Regions from separate parts of the Streptomyces sp. NPDC005496 genome, predicted to be linked through region 3. Evidence: riboswitches for the same ligand, from Rfam matches in the RefSeq annotation. Region 3 holds a riboswitch; each other region holds the start of a gene.
The links. A riboswitch is a leader RNA that binds a small molecule or an ion and turns the genes downstream of it on or off. The one in region 3 is predicted to bind S-adenosylmethionine.
Positions count from the first base shown of each region.

Region 1 (6,492 bases), on a different contig from region 3:
TGATCGTCGAGCCCGGCCGGATGGTCCTGGAGCTGCGGCCGCCCGGCGTGGACAAGGGCGTCGCCCTCACCGAGTACGTGCGCGAGACCGGCGCCGAGGCCGTCCTCTACGCCGGGGACGACCTGGGCGACCTGCCCGCCTTCGCCGCCGTCGACAAGCTCCGCTCCGACGGCGTACCGGGCCTGCTGGTGTGCAGCGGCAGCTCCGAGGTCGCCGAACTCGCCGAGCGGGCCGACCTCGTGGTCGAAGGGCCGGCCGGGGTCGTCGCACTCCTCGCCGCCTTGGCGGACCGGATCGTCTGACACACCGCGGCGCCCGGCACGGGACCCACCGTGCCGGGCGCCGGGGGAGCCGTCCGGGGACCCCGGACGGCCCGGGGCTCAGGCCCGCAGGGCGTTCAGCTGGTCCAGGAACCACTGGGCGGGCGGGAGCGCCGTCGCCGCGGCGGCCAGCCGCTTGGTGCGGGTGGCGCGCTCGTCCGGCGGCAGCGTCAGCGCCTCGTGCAGCGCGCGAGCGGTGCCCACCACGTCGTACGGATTCACCGTGACGGCGTCCTCGCCCAGCTCCTCGTGCGCCCCCGCCTCCCGGGAGAGCACCAGGACGCACCCCCCGTCCGAGACGACGGGCACCTCCTTGGCGACCAGGTTCATGCCGTCCCGGATCGGGTTGACCAGCGCCACGTCCGCGAGCCGGTACGCCGCGAGGGACCGGGCGAAGTCGTCCTTGACGTGCAGCACCACCGGCGTCCAGCCCGGCGTCCCGAACCGGGAGTTGATCGCGTCGGCGACGCGCTGCACCTCGGCCGTGTACTCCCGGTAGACGGCCAGGTCCTGCCGGGAGGGATAGGCGAAGGCGACGTGCACCACGCGCTCGTGCCACTCCGGACGGTCCGCGAGCAGCTGCTCGTACGCCAGCAGGCCCCGCACGATGTTCTTCGACAGCTCGGTGCGGTCGACCCGCACGACCGTCCGCCGCGGCGTCCCCTCGGGAGACGTGCCGATCTGCTCCCGCAGCGCCGCCATCCGGTCGTCCACGTCCGCCTCGTGCGAGCGCGCCCGCAGGAAGTCCGCGTCCGCGCCCAGGCCGTGCACCCCGATCCGGGTGTCGCCGACCCCGCCGGCCAGCTCCGCGCAGCACGCGGTGAACGCGTCCGCCCAGCGCCGGGTCAGGAAGCCCAGCCGGTCCGCGCCCAGCATCCCGCGCAGCACCTGGTCCGCGATGTCGTCGGGCAGCATCCGGAAGTAGTCGACGGGCGCCCACGGGGTGTGCGAGAAGTGCCCGATGAGCAGGTCCGGCCGCAGCTCGCGGAGCATCCCGGGCACCAGCGTCAGGTGGTAGTCCTGCACCAGGACCGAGGCGCCGGTGGCCGCGGACTCCGCCAGCGCCTTCGCGAAGGCCCGGTTGTACGCCTCGTACGACGCCCACTGGCGCCGGAACTCCGCGTCGAAGACCGGCTCCAGGGGCGTCTGGTACAGCATGTGGTGAACGAACCAGAGCACCGAGTTCGCGATGCCGTTGTACGCGTCCGCGTGCACCTCGGCGTCGATGTCGAGCATCCGCACGCCGTCCTCGCCGACCCCGCGCCGCACCGCCTCGCGGTCCCCGTCGCCGAGGGCCGCGCACACCCACAGAGCGCCCGCGTCCGGTCCGATCGCCGAGAGCCCCGAGACCAGTCCGCCCCCGCCGCGCCGGGCGTGGAGCGAGCCGTCCTCGCGTACCTCGTAGGAGACCGGTCCGCGGTTGGACGCGACAAGGATCTGGTGGTCACCGTGCGTGGAAGCCATAAGCCTCAACTTAGCCCGGGTCGGAACCGCTCAAACGTACGGACCTGACGGGTACCGGCCGTATACGACCGCCGGAACCCGTCACGGCCCGTCACTCCGGGAGCGGTCTCACGCCACTCTGCGTGAGCGGTACTCGGAGATCTCCGTCATCGGGGGCCGCTCCTCGGTGTCCACCGAGTAGGTGCGCGGCTCGAAGCCGTCGTCGCCCCGCTCGAACTGGGTGAGCGCCGGGCGGATCAGATGGCCGCGGGCCAGCCGGAGCTGCGCGGTGCGGTAGATCGCCGCCGCCATCCGGCCGAGCGCCTGCCCGTCCTGGTGGCGGTGCCTGCGCACCCCCACGTCGACCTGCGCGAGCGCGTCCAGGCCCACCAGGTGCAGCGCGTCGACCAGCATGCCGAGCTCGACGCCGTACCCGACGGGGAACGGCAGCCGCTCCAGCAGGGACCGGCGGGCCGCGTACTCGCCGCCCAGCGGCTGCACGAAGCCCGCGAGCTGCGGCCAGTGCATGTTCAGCAGCGGGCGCGCCATCAGCTCCGTGACCCGGCCGCCCTGGCCCGCGGCGGTCGTGCCGGCGGCGGACCCGTCGGACACGGTCAGCGGCCGGTCGTACATGGCCTTGACGAGATCGACGCCCGGATCGGTGAGCAGCGGGCCCACGATCCCGGTGACGAAGTCGGACGAGAACTCCTTCAGGTCCGCGTCGACGAAGCAGACGATGTCCCCGCTCGTCACGAGCAGTGACCGCCACAGGACCTCGCCTTTGCCGGGGACGGCCGGCAGGCGCGGCAGTATCTCGTCCCGGTGCACCACCCGGGCGCCCGCCGCGGCGGCGACCGCCGAGGTGCGGTCGGTCGAGCCCGAGTCGACGACGACGATCTCGTCGACGAGCGGGACCTGCCGCATGAGGTCGTGGCGGATGACGGCGACGATCTCGCCGACGGTCTCTTCCTCGTTCAGCGCGGGCAGCACGACGCTGACCGTCGAGCCCGCGGCGCGTTTCGCGGCCATCAGCCGGTGCAGCGGACGATCGGTGACGGACCAGGAGCGGGTGCTCAGCCAGCGCTCGACTTCTTCCAGCACGGTCTGCGGCTCCTCACTGTCTGCTCACACGCCCACCCGGGGTGTGATCCATCTCGCGGTTCGGACGACTATCTCAACTGTCCTGGCCGTCGGTTACAGTCTTGAACAACGCGGATGACCATCGCATGTCCTGATCCGGGAACCGCGCGCAGATCAACAACTGAACACCGCTCATCCAGAGGGGCAGAGGGATACGGCCCGTTGAAGCCCCGGCAACCCTCCAGCCGGTCTCGTCCTGATCATCGCCGATCAGCGTCGCGAGGCTCCCGGCTAGGGAAGGTGCCAAATCCGTCTCACGGCGAAGTGCGCCGTGAGGAAGATGAGGAGAAAGGGCCTCGCCTCCATGGCTGCGCAGACAGTTGCAAGCACCACGAACTCCCCCTCCGCCGCGGACTCCGTCGATCTCGGCCCCGCCGCCGCCCTCTCCTGCCGCGAGTGCGGACACCGCGTGCCGCTCGGCCCGGTCTTCGCCTGCGAGGAGTGTTTCGGCCCGCTGGAGATCGCCTACGACTTCTCGGACTACGACACCGAGGACCTCCGCAAGCGCATCGAGGCGGGACCCGCGAACATCTGGCGCTACGCGCCCCTGCTGCCCGTCCCGGCCGACGTCGCCGACAAGCCGAACATCAACCCGGGCTGGACCAAGCTCGTGCAGGCCGACAACCTCGCCCGCGAGCTGGGTGTCGAGGCCGGCAAGCTGTTCGTCAAGGACGACTCCGGCAACCCGACGCACTCCTTCAAGGACCGCGTCGTCGCGCAGGCCCTGGAGGCCGCCCGCGCCTTCGGCTTCACCACGCTCTCCTGCTCCTCCACCGGGAACCTGGCCGGCGCCGTCGGTGCCGCCGCCGCCCGGGCCGGCTTCCGCTCCTGCGTGTTCATCCCGCACGACCTGGAGCAGGGCAAGATCGTCATGGCCGCGGTCTACGGCGGCGAGCTCGTCGGCATCGAGGGCAACTACGACGACGTCAACCGCTTCTGCTCCGAGCTCATCGGCGACCCGGCCGGCGAGGGCTGGGGCTTCGTCAACGTCAACCTGCGGCCGTACTACGCGGAGGGCTCGAAGACCCTCGCGTACGAGATCTGCGAGCAGCTCGGCTGGCGGCTGCCGGACCAGCTCGTCGTGCCGATCGCGTCCGGCTCGCAGCTCACGAAGATCGACAAGGGCCTCCAGGAGCTGATCAGGCTCGGGCTGGTCGAGGACAGGCCGTACAAGATCTTCGGCGCCCAGGCCGAGGGCTGCTCGCCGGTGTCGGTGGCCTACAAGGCGGGGCACGACGTCGTGCGGCCGCAGAAGCCGGACACGATCGCCAAGTCGCTCGCCATCGGCAACCCGGCCGACGGGCCGTACGTCCTCGACATCGCGCGCCGGACGGGCGGCGCGGTGGAGGATGTCGACGACGGCCAGATCGTCGACGCGATCAAGCTGCTGGCGCGCACCGAGGGCATCTTCGCCGAGACGGCGGGCGGGGTGACCGTGGGCGTCACGAAGAAGCTGATCGAGAGCGGCGCCCTGGACCCGGCGCTGACCACAGTCGTCCTCAACACCGGTGACGGCCTCAAGACCCTCGACGCGGTGGCCGGGACCGGTCTGACCGCGACCATCCGCCCGAACCTGGACTCCTTCCGAGAGGCTGGCCTCGCATCATGAGCGTCAACGTTCGCATCCCCACGATCCTGCGCACCTACACGGGCGGCAAGGCCGAGGTCCCGGCGGAGGGCGCGACCCTCGCCGAGGTCATCTCGGACCTGGAGAAGAACCACACGGGCATCGCCGCGCGCGTCCTGGACGACCAGGGCAAGCTGCGCCGCTTCGTGAACGTGTACGTGAACGACGACGACGTGCGTTTCGAGCAGGGCCTGGAGACGGCGACGCCCGACGGCGCCGGCGTCTCGATCATCCCGGCCGTGGCCGGCGGCTGCTGACGACGCACCGTTCAACCGGATTGCCCTCTCCGTGAGAGAAACGGAGGGGGCAATTCTGCATGGTTGAGCGCGGTACAGTTGGGGAAGCCGCTTCGCTTTCCATGCCGGGTGCATATGAACACCGACCCGGTGCCCGATAAGAAGCAGCCAATGTACCCGGCATTTTTGAGCCTTTTACGGCATTTACGGGGCCCGACTTGCCCTGAATATGTGTGAATTCTCCACATACGGCCGATCGCCGATGCCCGGAATTCTCGTCCGATTGACCTGTTGCAGACGGCAGTTGGACAGATACATTCAGCCGCGGTCGACGCGTTCCGGCGCACACCCCCAACCGTTGGGGGGTGAGGTCTGACCCGGATCCGCGAAGTGTGGATCTGTGCAAGGGCCAGTAATAGGGGAGTTAGGCATGGCTCAGGGCACCGTCAAGTGGTTCAACGCGGAGAAGGGGTACGGCTTCATCGCGGTCGACGGTGGTGCGGACGTCTTCGTGCATTACAGCGCGATTCAGATGGACGGCTACCGCACCCTTGAAGAGGGTCAGCGAGTGGAGTTCGAGATCTCGCAGGGCCAGAAGGGTCCGCAGGCGGACATGGTCAAACTCGCCGTCTGATCTCGGCGCGATCGGCCACCGACGCACGCACTCACTCACGTCGAGGGGCCCGTATCCCATCAGGGGTACGGGCCCCTCGGGCGTTCCCGGGAGCGGCCGGGGTCCCCGCCGCTCCGGACGCGGAGGGGGTGGCTCGGGGCCGCGCAGGCGCTCGCAGGGCAGCCGCGACGCGCTCCGCGCGCCCCCTCGATAGGGCTCGCTGGGGAGGAGCACCTTGCACTCTCGGGGGTCGAGTGCTAATCATTGGCGTTAGCACTCTGAAGGTGAGAGTGACAACGAAGGACCGGGTCGGTGAGGCCCGCAGGCCATGTGGGGCAAGGAACCACGAGGCAGGCAGGCCGTCCGTCGCGGGCGCCAGCGCGGTCCGGAGCAATCCACCCCAGTCCGGGAGGACCACTTCACATGGCCAAGATCATCGCGTTCGACGAGGAGGCACGGCGCGGTCTCGAGCGCGGGATGAACCAGCTCGCCGACGCCGTCAAGGTCACCCTTGGTCCCAAGGGTCGCAACGTCGTCCTCGAGAAGAAGTGGGGCGCCCCCACGATCACCAACGATGGTGTTTCCATCGCCAAGGAGATCGAGCTCGAGGACCCGTACGAGAAGATCGGCGCCGAGCTGGTCAAGGAAGTCGCGAAGAAGACGGACGACGTAGCCGGTGACGGCACGACGACCGCGACCGTCCTGGCCCAGGCGCTGGTCCGCGAGGGCCTTCGCAACGTCGCCGCCGGCGCCAACCCGATGGCTCTCAAGCGCGGTATCGAGAAGGCCGTCGAGGCCGTCTCCGGTGCCCTGCTGGAGCAGGCGAAGGATGTCGAGACCAAGGAGCAGATCGCTTCGACGGCCTCCATCTCCGCCGCCGACACCCAGATCGGCGAGCTCATCGCCGAGGCGATGGACAAGGTCGGCAAGGAAGGCGTCATCACCGTCGAGGAGTCCCAGACCTTCGGTCTGGAGCTGGAGCTCACCGAGGGTATGCGCTTCGACAAGGGCTACATCTCGGCGTACTTCGCCACCGACATGGAGCGTATGGAGGCCGTCCTCGACGACCCGTACATCCTGATCGCCAACTCGAAGATCAGCAACGTCAAGGAC
Region 1 covers NZ_JBIAJQ010000007.1:356,837-363,328, reverse strand. Annotated here, with positions in the region: gene otsB (trehalose-phosphatase) at 1-302, shown strand, start outside; gene ACFYQQ_RS23290 (trehalose-6-phosphate synthase) at 381-1,784, opposite strand; gene ACFYQQ_RS23285 (glucosyl-3-phosphoglycerate synthase) at 1,893-2,864, opposite strand; SAM riboswitch class I at 3,033-3,190, shown strand; gene thrC (threonine synthase) at 3,208-4,512, shown strand; gene ACFYQQ_RS23275 (MoaD/ThiS family protein) at 4,509-4,787, shown strand; gene ACFYQQ_RS23270 (cold-shock protein) at 5,197-5,400, shown strand; gene groL (chaperonin GroEL) at 5,803-6,492, shown strand, end outside.
Region 1: linked by a shared signal. The riboswitch ahead of thrC (threonine synthase) and the one ahead of ACFYQQ_RS14035 (glutathione S-transferase family protein) in region 3 are both predicted to bind S-adenosylmethionine.

Region 2 (6,492 bases), on a different contig from region 3:
ACATGGGCTTCTCCGAGGGCCTGATCCGCACCATGCCGGGCTGGGAGATCAACCTGTGGGGCCACACCCTCGTCCTGGGTGTGTTCGTCCCGCTGGTCATCTTCCCGCTCGTGCTGGTCGTGATCGCGGTCTACCCGTTCATCGAGTCCTGGGTCACCGGCGACAAGCGCGAGCACCACATCCTGGACCGCCCGCGCAACGTCCCGACCCGTACGGCCGTGGGCGTCGCGTGGATCACCTGGTACGTCGTCATGCTGATCGGTGGTGGCAACGACCTCTTCGCCACCCACTTCCACATGTCGATCAACTCGATCACCTGGTTCGTCCGCATCGCGTTCTTCGTGGCGCCGGTGATCGCGTTCATCGTGACCAAGCGGATCTGCCTCGGCCTCCAGCGCCGGGACCGCGACAAGGTGCTGCACGGCCGCGAGTCGGGCATCATCAAGCGCCTGCCGCACGGTGAGTTCGTCGAGGTGCACGAGCCGCTCAGCCAGGAGGCGCTGCACACGCTCACCGCGCACGAGCAGTACCAGCCGGCCGAGATCGGCCCCGCGGTCGACGAGAACGGCGTCGAGCGCAAGGTCAAGGGCACGCAGAAGCTGCGCGCGAAGCTCAGCAACGCGTACTACGGGGGAGAGAACCAGATCCCCAAGCCCACGGTCGACGAGTACAAGGAGATCACGAGCGGCCACGGCCACCACTGATCCTCCGCCCCGGTCCCGACCGGTCGCCACGGCTGGAGCCCCGTCCATTGCATGGACGGGGCTCTTTGCCGTCCCCGGGCGTGGATAGGGTGGACCCTGCCCGTGACACCTCGTGCACGGTCTTCTCGTATCTGTCTACGGACCCAGGAGCGGCATATGAGTGCTGTGACCCCCGCTGGAGGCGACATCGCGGCGGGCCGTTCCTGGCCCCAGGTGCTGAACGGCCTCCTGGACGGGCGTGACCAGAGCGCGGACGAGACGGCCTGGGCGATGGACCGCATCATGCGCGGTGAGGCCACGGACGCGCAGATCGCCGGGTTCGCGGTGGCGCTGCGGGCCAAGGGAGAGACGGTCGAGGAGATCTCCGGCCTGGTCCGCGCGATGTACGAGCACGCCAACGTGATCGAGGTGCCCGGGGAGACCGTCGACATCGTCGGCACGGGCGGCGACGGCGCCAAGACCGTCAACATCTCCACCATGTCGGCGATCGTCGTGGCCGGCACGGGCGCCAAGGTGGTCAAGCACGGCAACCGGGCCGCGTCGAGCGCGTCCGGCGCCTCCGACGTCCTGGAGAAGCTGGGCGTCAATCTCCAGCTGACACCGAAGCGGGTCGCCGAGGTGGCCGAGGAGGCCGGGATCACCTTCTGCTTCGCGGTGAAGTTCCATCCCGCCCTGCGTCATGTGGCCGCCGCGCGCGGGCAGTTGGGCATCCGCACGACCTTCAACTTCCTGGGGCCGCTGACCAACCCGGCCCGGGTCAAGGCCCAGGCCGTCGGGGTGGCCGATCTGCGGATGGCGCCCATCGTCGCCGGTGTCTTCGCCGAACGCGGCAACTCCTCGCTGGTGTTCCGCGGCGACGACGGCCTCGACGAGCTGACCACCACCGCCACGTCCAGGGTGTGGGTCGTGCGCGACGGGAAGGTCCACGAGGACGCCTTCGACCCGCGTGACGTGGGCATCGACCTGGTCCCGGTCGAGGCCCTGCGGGGCGCCGACGCGTCGTACAACGCGGACGTGGCCCGGCGGCTGCTGAACGGCGAGAGCGGGCCCGTACGGGACGCGGTGCTGCTGAACGCGGCGGCGGCCCTGGTCGCCCTGGAGCCGGGGAGCGGGCCGCTCGCGGAGCAGATCCGCGCCGGGATGGCACGGGCCGCGGAGGCCGTCGACTCCGGGGCCGCGAAGCGCACCCTGGACCGGTGGGTCGCGGCCAGCAACGCCTGAGCCGCACACACGGTGAGGCGGGGCGCGGTCCGGATTCTGGACCGCGCCTTGCGCGTGGAAGATCTTCTGGCAAGATGCTGTACCAGGTCATGAGCGACAGCCATCAGGCCCCGGCCGGCTGTCCGGCAACCCTCCGTCCGTGGCGGGGTGCCCCGGGTGAAGACCAGGCCGTAGGCAGCGAGGTCTACGGCAAGCGCGGACCCCTCGCACTCTTCCGAGTGAGCACCGCCAGGGGTCCTGGTCGTTCGAGGGAGCCTTCTGTGAGCAAGCGAATGCGGTAGGGCGTAGAGCCCCGCCTCCGCACACCCTTTTCTCCTCCTTCCTGTGCCGTCGACGCCCCCCGAGCGGGCTGTCCGCACAGCGATCTCGCCTGCCACTCACAGGAGTTCGCCATGTCTGTCCCCACCGCTGCCGCCGACCGTTCCGTTTGTGCCCCGCTGCCCGTTCTCGGCCGGGATGTCACCGTCCCCCTGGTCACCGGCGGCGAGGTCACCTACGCCGCGCTGGACTACGCCGCCAGCGCCCCGGCCCTCCAGCGCGTCTGGGACGACGTCGCCGCGTACGCCCCGTACTACGGCAGCGTGCACCGGGGCGCCGGCTACCTCTCCCAGCTCTCCACCGACCTCTTCGAGAGCGCCCGCGTGACCGTCGCCGAGTTCCTCGACTGCCGGGACGGCGACCAGGTCGTCTTCACCCGCTCCACCACCGACTCCCTCAACCTGCTCGCCGCCGCCCTGTCGGCGGACTGCCAGGTCTTCGTCTTCGAGACCGAGCACCACGCCTCGCTGCTGCCCTGGCGCGACGCCCGCGTGACGTACCTGAACGCCCCGCGCACCCCGGACGAGGCCGTCGCCACCCTGGAGCGCGCGCTGGCCGCCCGCGACCCGTACGGCCCGGCCCTGGTGTGCGTCACCGGCGCCTCGAACGTCACCGGCGAGCTGTGGCCGGTGCGCGAGCTGGCCGCCGCCGCCCACGCGCACGGCGCCCGCATCGTCCTGGACGCCGCCCAGCTCGCCCCGCACCACCCGGTGTCGGTCAAGGACCTGGACGTCGACTGGGTCGCCTTCTCCGGGCACAAGCTGTACGCGCCCTTCGGCTCCGGTGTCCTCGCGGGCCGCGCCGACTGGCTGACCGAGGCCGAGCCCTACCTCGCGGGGGGCGGCGCCAGCCGCAAGGTCTCGCGGCGCGCGGACGGCGGGGTCGACGTCGAGTGGCACGACAGCGCCGCCCGCCACGAGGCCGGCTCCCCGAACGTGATCGGCGTCTACTCCATCGCGTCGGCCTGCAAGGCGCTCACCGAGGCCGGCTTCGACTCCCTGGTCGCCCGCGAGCAGCACCTGATCGACACCGTCCGCGCGGGCCTCGCCGAGGTGCCCGAGGTGCGGGTCCTGTCGCTGTTCGGGGACGACGCCCCGCGGGTGGGCGTCATCTCGTTCGTCGTCGACGGCTGGAACAGCTCGCACTTCGCGGCGGCCCTGTCCGCGGAGTACGGCATCGGCGTGCGCGACGGCCTCTTCTGCGCCCACCCGCTGGTGCGCACCCTGCTCGGCAGCGACCCGCAGAGCCAGGGGGAGTGCGGGGCCCCGGAGGCCGCGCCCGGCGAGAAGTCCCTGAACGCGATCCGCGTCAGCTTCGGCGCGGGCACCCCGGACGAGCACGTGGAGCGCTTCGTCCGCGCCGTGAGGGAACTGGTGCGGGACGGCGCCCGGTGGCGGTACCGGACCCAGGACGGGCGTTGCGTGCCGGCGGTCTGAGGCCGTAGAAACGGCTCAGCGGCCGGAGGCGGCGGGCGCGGTACGGTCCCGGCAGGTCAGGAGTCGAGGCCGATCGCGAACGCCGCCTCCAGGTCGTGCTGGGAGTACGTGCGGAACGCGACGTGGGTGTCGGTGCCCTCGACGCCCGGGATCTTGCTGATGCGGCCCGGGATGACGTCGGCCAGGTCGTCGTGCGCCTGCACGCGGACCATGGCGATGAGGTCGTAGGTGCCGGTGACGGAGAAGACCTCGCTGACGCTGTCGAGGGCCGCGATCGACTCCGCGATCTCGGGGATCCGGTCCACGCTGGTCTTGATGAGCACGATCGCGGTGATCACGGCTGGTTCTCTCCCTCGGGGGCCGTCACTGGGGTTTTCACTCTAGTCGCACGGCCGAAGCGCACCCAGGCGCAGAGGAACCCGGCGGTGAAGCCCAGCAGGTGGGCCAGGTAGGCGACCCCGGGCCCCTGGTCGTCGCGGCCCGCCGCGAGCCACTGGAGGACCGCCCAGAAGGGCAGGACCACCCAGGCCGGGAAGCGCAGCGGCAGGAAGAAGAGGAACGGGAAGAGACTGGTCACCCGGGCCCCGGGGAACAGGTACAGGAACGCTCCGAGGACCGCGGAGATCGCCCCCGACGCGCCGACCAGGGTCTGTGTGGACTCGGCGTTGGCGATCGCGTAGCCGAGCAGGGCCAGGTACCCGCAGCCCAGATAGAAGAGGGCGAACCCGGCGCGGCCCATGCGCTCCTCCGCCATCGCCCCGAAGACGTAGAGGAAGAGCATGTTGCCGAGGAGGTGGAGCCAGCTGCCGTGGATGAACAGCGCCGTCGCGGGAGTGAGCAGGGCGCGCGGCCGCCCGTCGAGGAGCTCGGCGGGGATCACGCCCCAGCGGCGGAAGTACGCCTGCTGGGCGGCGAAAAGGTCGTCCCCGGTGCCGTACGCCGGGTTCAGTCCCGCCGCCGGGCCGATCACGAAGATCAGGCAGCACACACCGATCAGTCCGTACGTCACCGGCGCGGACTGTCCCCGGACGCTCCGGCCGATCACCGCGCTCCACTTACCGGTCATGCGACAGAGCATGGCGTAATCGGGCGGAAGCGCACAGACCGCCTCGCCGCGTGGACGGCCGAGCGTCGAGGACCCGCCAGGCCGTAGGGTACGAGCCACACGCACCAGGGAAGCTGGCGCATCACGGACACTAGAGGGAAAGCGAACAGCCACGATGACGGTTCCCCTGCCGACCGCCGAGACGCGGTGGCGCTGCATGCTCTGCGGCAACCTCACGCGTTTCGACGTGACCCGCTCCTCGAAGGTCGTCGAGTACGTGCACCTCGACCTCGCCGGCGAGCCGAAGGTCGAGGAGCGCGAGGTGGTCAGTGAGACCATCGACTCGGTGCGCTGCCGCTGGTGCAACGCGGTGGATCAGGTGGAACTGGTGGACAGGCCGGGCGCCGGCTCCTGACGATGGGGGTCCCCCCGCTCGAGCGAAGCCGAGAGTGGGGGAGGGCCCCGCGAGAAATTGGGGTGTGACGGATGGTGGAGACCACAGGCGGGGAGCCGGACGACGGCACCGCCGAGGTGCTCGACCGCCCGCTGCCCGACGGCGTGCGGCGCCGGGTCGTACAGATCGTCTCCGACGGCTTCGGCGGTTTGACCGTGGCCGAACTGCCCGCGCAGCTGCGGCAGTACGCGCGCTTCGCCCCCAATCGGCGGGCGAAGTTCGCGGGCAACGCCATGGCCGCGGCCCTGGAGACGGACCCGCTGTTCAGGCAGCGCATCGCCGAGAAGCTGAGAGAGGCCCAGCCGGAGCTCACCGGCGCCCTGGACGCGGGTTCACCGCCTCCGGCCGCGGACCCGCTGGACGTGGCGGCCGCGGCCTACGTGTTGCGCCCCGCGGGCTGGGTGAAGCTGGTGACCGCCGCGGGCGAGGAGGCCCTGCGGGCGGACGCCGAGCGCGCCGACGAGGAGAACCGCGCCGAGCTGGAGCGGCTGCGCGAGGAACTCGCGGCGGCCCGCGGCCAGACCAGGGCCGAGACCGAACGGCTGCGGACGGAGTTGGAGTCGGCCCGCAAGGAAGCCGAATCGCTTCACCGCAAGCTGCGAAGCGCCCTCAGTGACGTCAAGCGGGGCGAGGCGGCCCTGCGTAAGCTCCAGAACGAGATGGAGACCGCGCGCGCCGAGGGGCAGGCCCAGCTGTCCGCAGCCGAGAGCGAGGGCCGGCGGCTCAAGGCGCGGCTCGGCGAGGCCGAGGCGGCCCTGGAGGCCACCCGCAGGGCCGCACGCGAGGGCCGCAGCGTCGAGGACATGCGGGTGCGGCTGCTGCTCGACACGGTGCTGGACGCGGCCCAGGGGCTGCGGCGCGAACTCGCCCTGCCCCCGGTGTCCCAGCGTCCCGCCGAGACCGTGGACGCCGTCGAGCCCGGACGGATGACGCCGAAGGACATCGCCGCCCGCGCCCTGTCCGAGGACGACCCCGCGATCCTCGACCAGTTGCTCGCGCTGCCCCAGGCGCATCTGGTCGTCGACGGCTACAACGTCACCAAGACCGGCTATCCGCAGATGCCGCTGGAGAAGCAGCGGCTGCGGCTCCTCGGCCAGCTCTCGCAGCTCGCCGCGCAGACCGGCGCCGAGGTCACCTGCGTCTTCGACGGGGCCGAGCTGGCCGCGCCGGTGCTGCTCGCGCCGCCGCGCGGAGTACGGGTGCTGTTCTCCAAGCCCGGGGTGACGGCGGACGAGCTGATCCGCCAGCTGGTGCGCGCCGAGCCTGTGGGACGGCCCGTCATCGTCGTGTCGACCGACCGCGAGGTGGCCGACG
Region 2 covers NZ_JBIAJQ010000020.1:6,849-13,340, forward strand. Annotated here, with positions in the region: gene ACFYQQ_RS38725 (cytochrome bc complex cytochrome b subunit) at 1-704, shown strand, start outside; gene trpD (anthranilate phosphoribosyltransferase) at 861-1,925, shown strand; SAM riboswitch class IV at 2,011-2,127, shown strand; gene ACFYQQ_RS38735 (aminotransferase class V-fold PLP-dependent enzyme) at 2,318-3,679, shown strand; gene ACFYQQ_RS38740 (Lrp/AsnC ligand binding domain-containing protein) at 3,736-4,017, opposite strand; gene ACFYQQ_RS38745 (rhomboid family intramembrane serine protease) at 4,014-4,745, opposite strand; gene ACFYQQ_RS38750 (hypothetical protein) at 4,900-5,139, shown strand; gene ACFYQQ_RS38755 (NYN domain-containing protein) at 5,211-6,492, shown strand, end outside.
Region 2: linked by a shared signal. The riboswitch ahead of ACFYQQ_RS38735 (aminotransferase class V-fold PLP-dependent enzyme) and the one ahead of ACFYQQ_RS14035 (glutathione S-transferase family protein) in region 3 are both predicted to bind S-adenosylmethionine.

Region 3 (6,492 bases):
TCCAGGCGGCCCGCCCGTCGGAGAGGTGGTCGAGGCTCGCGAACTGCCGGGCCACTTCGTAGGGTTCGTTGAAGGTGGAGTTGATGGTGCCGGTCAGGCCGAGGCGGTCGGTGACGGCGGCGAGGGCCGACAGGACGGTGAAGGTGTCGGGGCGGCCCACGACGTCCAGGTCGTAGATGCGTCCGCCCTGTTCGCGCAGCCTGAGCCCCTCGGCGAGGAACAGGAAGTCGAACTTGGCGCGTTCGGCGGTCCGCGCGAAGTGCGCGAACGAATCGAACTCGATGTGGCTCCCCGCCGCGGGGTCGCTCCACACGGTGGTGTTGTTGACTCCGGGGAAGTGGGCCGCGAGGTGGATCTGCTTCAGCGGCTTGTCGGACGACGTGGTCAACGGCTTGCTCATGGCTGGAAGTCCTCGGGCTCAGGCGGTGGCGTAGCGGTTCGCGGGGCGGGCGAGGCCGAGCAGGCCGCGCAGGGTGTCGCTCTCGTACGCGTGCCGGAACACCTCGCGGCGCTGGAGTTCGGGCACCAGGCCCCGGGTGATCGCCGGGAGGTCGTGACCGGCGACGGCGGGCCGCAGCCGGAAGCCGGACAGTCCGGCCTCGCTCAACTCCGTCAGCAGGTCGGCCAGTTGTGCGGGCGTCCCGGTGAAGACGGGTGCGTCACCGGTGTACGGGTGTCCCGCCAGGTCGTCCAGGCGGTCGCGGCGGGCGGCCGCCGCGGCCGGGTCCTCGTCGAGGAAGACCAGGAGGTCGCCGAAGAGGTGGAGCGGCTCCTCGGCGCGTCCGCCGGCGGCCCGGGCGGTGCGGACGGCGGCGACGAGGTCGCGGGCCTGGCCGCTGTCGTGCGGGGTGAGAAATCCGAGGTCGGCGGAGCCGGCGAGCAGACGGAACGGGGCGCCCGAGGGGGTCTGGTGGGCGAGTGCGCCGACGAGGGGCTGGCCCTGCGGGGGCCGGGGGGTGATCGAGGGCCCCTTGACGCTGAAGTGCCTGCTCTCGAAGTCGATGTAGTGCAGCTTGTCGCGGTCGATGAAGCGGCCGGTGGCGGTGTCGCGGATCTCCGCGTCGTCCTCCCAGCTGTCCCAGAGGCGGCGCACGGCCTCGACGTAGTCGGCGGCCTCCTCGAAGAGCTCGGCGGCCTGATCCGGGGCGGCGGCCGTGCCGGGTACCTCGGCGGGGAGGCCGGGGACCGTACGGCGGCCGAAGTGGGCGGCCTCGTCCGGCCGGGCCGACACCTGGACGCGCAGGCCCGCGCGGCCGTTGCTGACGTAGTCCAGGGTGGCGACGGCCTTCGAGATGTGGAACGGCTCGGTGTGTGTGGCGACGACGGTGGGGACCAGTCCGATGTGCCGGGTCAGCGGGGCGACGCGGGCTGCGACGAGCACCGCGTCGAGCCGGCCGCGCACCTGGTCGGTACGTGCGTCGGGGCCGGCGGGGAGGGAGGACTGGAGTCCGAGGGAGTCCTCGATGGTGACGAAGTCGAGCAGGCCGTGTTCGGCCTCGGTGACGAGATCGGCCCAGTAGCGGGCGGTGAACAGCTCCTGGGGGCGGGCCTCGGGCTCGCGCCAGGCGGCCGGGTGCCAGCCCGCGCCGTCGAGCGCGACGGCGAGGTGCAGCGGGGAGTTCGGGGACACGGAGGGGTGCCTTCCTGGTCGACCATGGGAGATCGCCGGCCCTCGTCCGGTGGGGGCGGCGGCGCGGGTGCACGGTCAGGGACGACAGAGCGCGCCGGCCACGCGCAGCAGGTCGATGTGCGGCCGGGAGTACAGGCGGACACAGCCGCGTGGGGTGAACGTCACCACGGGACGGCGGAACGCGGGCGACGCGACTCCCATCGCTCCCACCTCCGCCTCCGCACTCGGTGCCCTCCAGAGCGGCAACCAAGCGGCCGCGCCCTTTGTTCCGCCGAACTGTACGCCGCGCCGCGGGAGTCGGGCATGCCGCCGACCACGTCGTGAGACGGCGCGGACGCCTTCTTGACGCTCCCCCGGGGCGCGGCGACACTGCTGAGGACGGTCACGATTGTCAGCGCCCCGCGAGTGTTCGTGCTCGTACGGTCATCGGCCCCGGCCCGCTGGCAGGCAACCCTTCCACCGCGACGGGGTGCCCCGGGTGACGACCGGGTTCCGCCGGTGCGGCGGGACAAGCGTGGTCTCGCGTCTCGCGAGCCCCGAGCGTGGACCGGTGGGAATGCCCAGGAACGACTTGACGAGGCGCCTGCACATCGATCTGCTGCGTGTCTCCAGCGCGTACTAAGGACCGTCCGGCCCTCCGCGTCGCTGCCCGCGAGGCACCTTCGCATACTCGGGTCCGCGCTCCCGGCGTGCCCGGCGACGAGCCCGGCACCGCACGTACGCGGGCCCGCGCCCGGCGCGCGAGCGAGCGTGCCTGACGTCGCGAGGCGGACGGGAGAGGCCGGACAGGTCCCGGTTCCGGCGATCCCGGACCGGTACGAGAGAAGCGCGGTCACTCCGTTTCGTCACGGCGCCCACGAGGCGGCCGGGACTTCCTCACCCATGGAGAGTCATGCCCGAGACCCTGTCGCACGCCTCCAGCACGAGCACTCCCCGCACCGGCACGCCCGAGCCCGGAACCACCGACCCCACCGGCGCCTGTTCCGGCGTCGGGGACACACCCGGCACTCAGTCCTCCCCCGCGGAGTCCGCCGACGCCGGTGCCCCGGCCCGGTGTGCGTCGTCCTTCCGCGCGGCCGCGCCGCTCGACGCGCTCCCCCGGCCCCGCGGCGCGGGTTCGGCCGGCGCTCAGCAGCACGTCCACAACCGGATCGGCGTCGGTCTCGCCGGCGGTTTCTACCCGGCCCCGCACCGCTATCAGCTGTACCTGTCCCCGGACTGTCCGCGCTCGCTGCGCGTCGCGGTCACCGTCGACCTGCTGGGCCTCGGGGACTTCGTCGCCACCCTTCCCGCGGGCCCCGCTGCCCCTGGCGGCCCGGACTGCTCCGCCTCCCTGCGCCGAGCCTACGAGGCCACCTGGCACCACTACGACGGCCCGCTCGCCGTGCCCGCGCTGTGCGACCGGTGGACCGGACGTGTGGTCAGCAACCACACGCCGGACATCCTGCGCGACCTGGCCGGCCTGGCGGACCGCACCGGGGCACAGGTCCCCGCCCTCCGTCCGCCGGCCCACGCGGCGGACATCGACGCCCTGCGCGAGCTCCTCGACACGGAGGTCACCCCGGACGCCCGGCCAGGGCGCCGGTCGGCCGCGCTGGACCGACTGAACGGGCAACTCGCCTCGTCTCCCTACGTGTTGGGCCACGAGATGAGTGCCGCGGACGTGGACCTCTGGGCCGCCCTCGTCCATCTCGACGCTCCCGGCGCCCTCGCCCCGTACGAGCACCTCCGGGGTTATGTGCGGCGGCTCGGTGCCCACCCGGCGTTCCGGGGGAAGACGAGCCGGAGCGAGGGGGCGGGCGTCGCACCGCTTCGGCGACGGTAGTCCGGACCGGCGGAGGCACCGCCTCCGCCGGCCGTCGTCACTCCGCGGCGCCCATCGCCTCCCGGGAGATCTGCTCGAACTGCGCGGCCATCGCCTCCTGGAGGGCCTGGGCGGCCGACAGCGGGCGGACCATCACCGTGAAGTCGTCGATCCTTCCGTCCTCGTCGAGGTGCAGGAAATCGCAGCCCTCGATCTCCTTGTCGCCCACCTTCGCCCGGAAGATCAGGGCGTGGTCGACGCCGTCGGCGTCACCGATCTCACGGACGTAGTGGAAGTCGGTGAAGACGCGCGAGACGCCGCGGACGATGGCCGCGGTGATCGCCCTGCCGGTGTACGGCTTGAACACCACCGGGCTGGTGAACACCACGTTCTCGGCCAGCAGCGCCTCGATCGCGGCGTGGTCGCCGGCCTCCACCGCCTTGCGGAAGGGATGCATCGCGCCCACCTCTCATAGTCAACTAATTGAATAGGTGTGGAAGAGATTACTCGCGTCGGCGGCCGGACATCTAGCCTTGCGGGCATGGCATTGCGCAACGCGGTCCTGGCCGCGCTTCTGGACGGCGAGGCATCGGGCTACGACCTGGCCAAGGGGTTCGACGCGGCGATCGCCAACTTCTGGATGGCGACGCCCCAGCAGCTGTACCGGGAACTCGACCGCATGGCCGCCGAGGGGCTCATCGAGGCGCGGCTCGTGCGCCAGGAGCGCCGGCCGGACAAGCGGATGTTCTCGCTGACGGACGCCGGGCGCCGTGCCCTGCGCGATTTCACCGGCGCCCCGCCCCGGCCCACGGCCATCCGGGACGAGCTCCTGGTCAAGGTGCACGCGGTGGACGAGGGCGATCCCGACGCCGTACGCGCGTCGATCACCGAGCGGCTGGAGGGGGCCCGCGCGAAGCTGGCCCGCTACGACCGGCTGCGCGCCCGCCTCCTCGACGGGCGGACCGAGGACGCGTACCTCGCCGAGGCGGAACGGGTCGGGCCGTATCTGACGCTGATGCGGGGCCGTTCGTTCGAGCGGGAGAACATCGCCTGGGCGGAACGGGCGCTGCGCGTCCTGGAGCAACGCACCGCCGTACGCGGGTAGTTCCGGGAGCAGTGCACGGCCTTCCCCGACGGGAGGCGGCCCGCCTTGCCGGTCGGTGCGGCCCGCACGTATTCCCTCCGGCCCATTGGAAGTCCTATGGCAGCGAATGGCATGTCTATTGGTCACCTATGGGCCGTACGGCCTACCGTCGCGGTATGTCGAAGATTCTTTTTGTGATGACCGGCGCCGACCACTGGACGCTGGCGGACGGCAGCAAGCACCCGACCGGCTTCTGGGCCGAGGAAGCGGTCGCCCCGTACGAGGCGTTCACGGCGGCGGGCCACGAGATCGTGGTCGCCACACCCGGCGGGGTCGTCCCCACCGTGGACCGGGCGAGCCTGGCGCCCGAGGCCAACGGCGGACAGGACAACGCCGACAGGATCGCCGGGGCCCTGGACTCGATGGACGCGCTCCGCGAGCCGATCCGGCTGGAGGACGTGCGGCTCGACGACTACGCGGCCGTGTTCTACCCCGGCGGGCACGGCCCGATGGAGGACCTCGCGGTCGACGCGGTCTCCGGACGCCTCCTCACCCTCGCGCTGACGTCGGGCAAGCCGCTCGGCGTGGTCTGCCACGCCCCCGCCGCGCTGCTCGCCGCGCAGGGCGAGGACGGCCGCAACGCCTTCGCCGGATACCGCCTGACCGGCTTCACCAACGCGGAGGAGACGCAGGCCGGACTCGCCGGCAAGGCGAAGTGGCTGCTCCAGGACCGCCTGGTCGAGGCGGGCGCGGACTTCCAGGAGAGCGAGCCGTGGGCACCGCACGTGGTGGTCGACCGCAATTTGGTCACCGGACAGAACCCGTCCTCCTCCGCCCCGCTCGCCGCGGAACTGCTGAAGAAGCTCGGCTGAGACACCTCTCCGCCCCCTGAACCGGGCCGGGATCCGGCCGCCCCCACGGGCGGCCGGATCCCGGCCCGCCGCGCTTTCCGGACACCTCTCCGGTGCCCGCGCCGGCCCGCCGCCCCGCCGCCTGATCCGTCCGGATCGGCGCCGCACGTGACCACCGCCTCCTGAGCGCCGATACTGCAAGAGGCTGATCTCATCAGGAGGTACCCATGAAGATGCTCATCAACGTGGCGGAGACAGTGGTCGCGGACGCCCTGCGGGGCATGGCGGCGGCTCATCCGGAGCTGACGGTCGACGTGGAGAACCGGGTGATCGTCCGGCGCGACGCGCCGGTGGCCGGAAAGGTCGGGCTCATCTCGGGCGGCGGATCCGGGCACGAACCGCTGCACGGCGGATTCGTGGGTCCGGGGATGCTGTCGGCGGCCTGTCCGGGCGAGGTCTTCACCTCGCCGGTGCCGGACCAGATGCTGCGGGCGGCGGCCGCCGTGAACAGCGGCGCGGGCGTGCTGTTCATCGTGAAGAACTACACGGGCGACGTGCTCAACTTCGACATGGCCGCCGAACTGGCCGAGGACGAGGGCATCCAGGTCGCCAAGGTCCTCGTCAACGACGACGTCGCCGTCACCGACAGTCTGTACACGGCCGGCCGGCGCGGCACCGGCGCGACCCTCTTCGTCGAGAAGATCGCCGGAGCGGCCGCGGAGGAGGGCGCGCCGCTGGAGCGGGTCGAGGCCATCGCCCGGCAGGTGAACGAGAGCTCCCGCAGCTTCGGGGTGGCGCTGGCCGCGTGCACCACGCCCGCCAAGGGCAGCCCCACCTTCGACCTGCCGCCCGGCGAGCTGGAGCTGGGTGTCGGAATCCACGGCGAGCCCGGCCGGGAGCGGCGCGCGATGATGACCTCGCGGGAGATCGCCGACTTCTCGGTGCACGCCGTCCTGGAGGACCTCGACCCGCGCAATCCCGTGCTGGTGCTGGTCAACGGCATGGGGGCGACCCCGCTCCTGGAGCTGTACGGCTTCAACGCGGAGGTCCAGCGGGTGCTGGCCGAACGCGGTGTCGCCGTGGCCCGCACCCTCGTCGGGAACTACGTCACCTCCCTGGACAT
Region 3 covers NZ_JBIAJQ010000004.1:350,159-356,650, forward strand. Annotated here, with positions in the region: gene ACFYQQ_RS14020 (NtaA/DmoA family FMN-dependent monooxygenase) at 1-400, opposite strand, end outside; gene ACFYQQ_RS14025 (LLM class flavin-dependent oxidoreductase) at 419-1,630, opposite strand; gene ACFYQQ_RS14030 (putative leader peptide) at 1,706-1,831, opposite strand; SAM riboswitch class IV at 2,011-2,151, shown strand; gene ACFYQQ_RS14035 (glutathione S-transferase family protein) at 2,523-3,455, shown strand; gene ACFYQQ_RS14040 (nuclear transport factor 2 family protein) at 3,493-3,891, opposite strand; gene ACFYQQ_RS14045 (PadR family transcriptional regulator) at 3,976-4,539, shown strand; gene ACFYQQ_RS14050 (type 1 glutamine amidotransferase domain-containing protein) at 4,695-5,390, shown strand; gene dhaK (dihydroxyacetone kinase subunit DhaK) at 5,597-6,492, shown strand, end outside.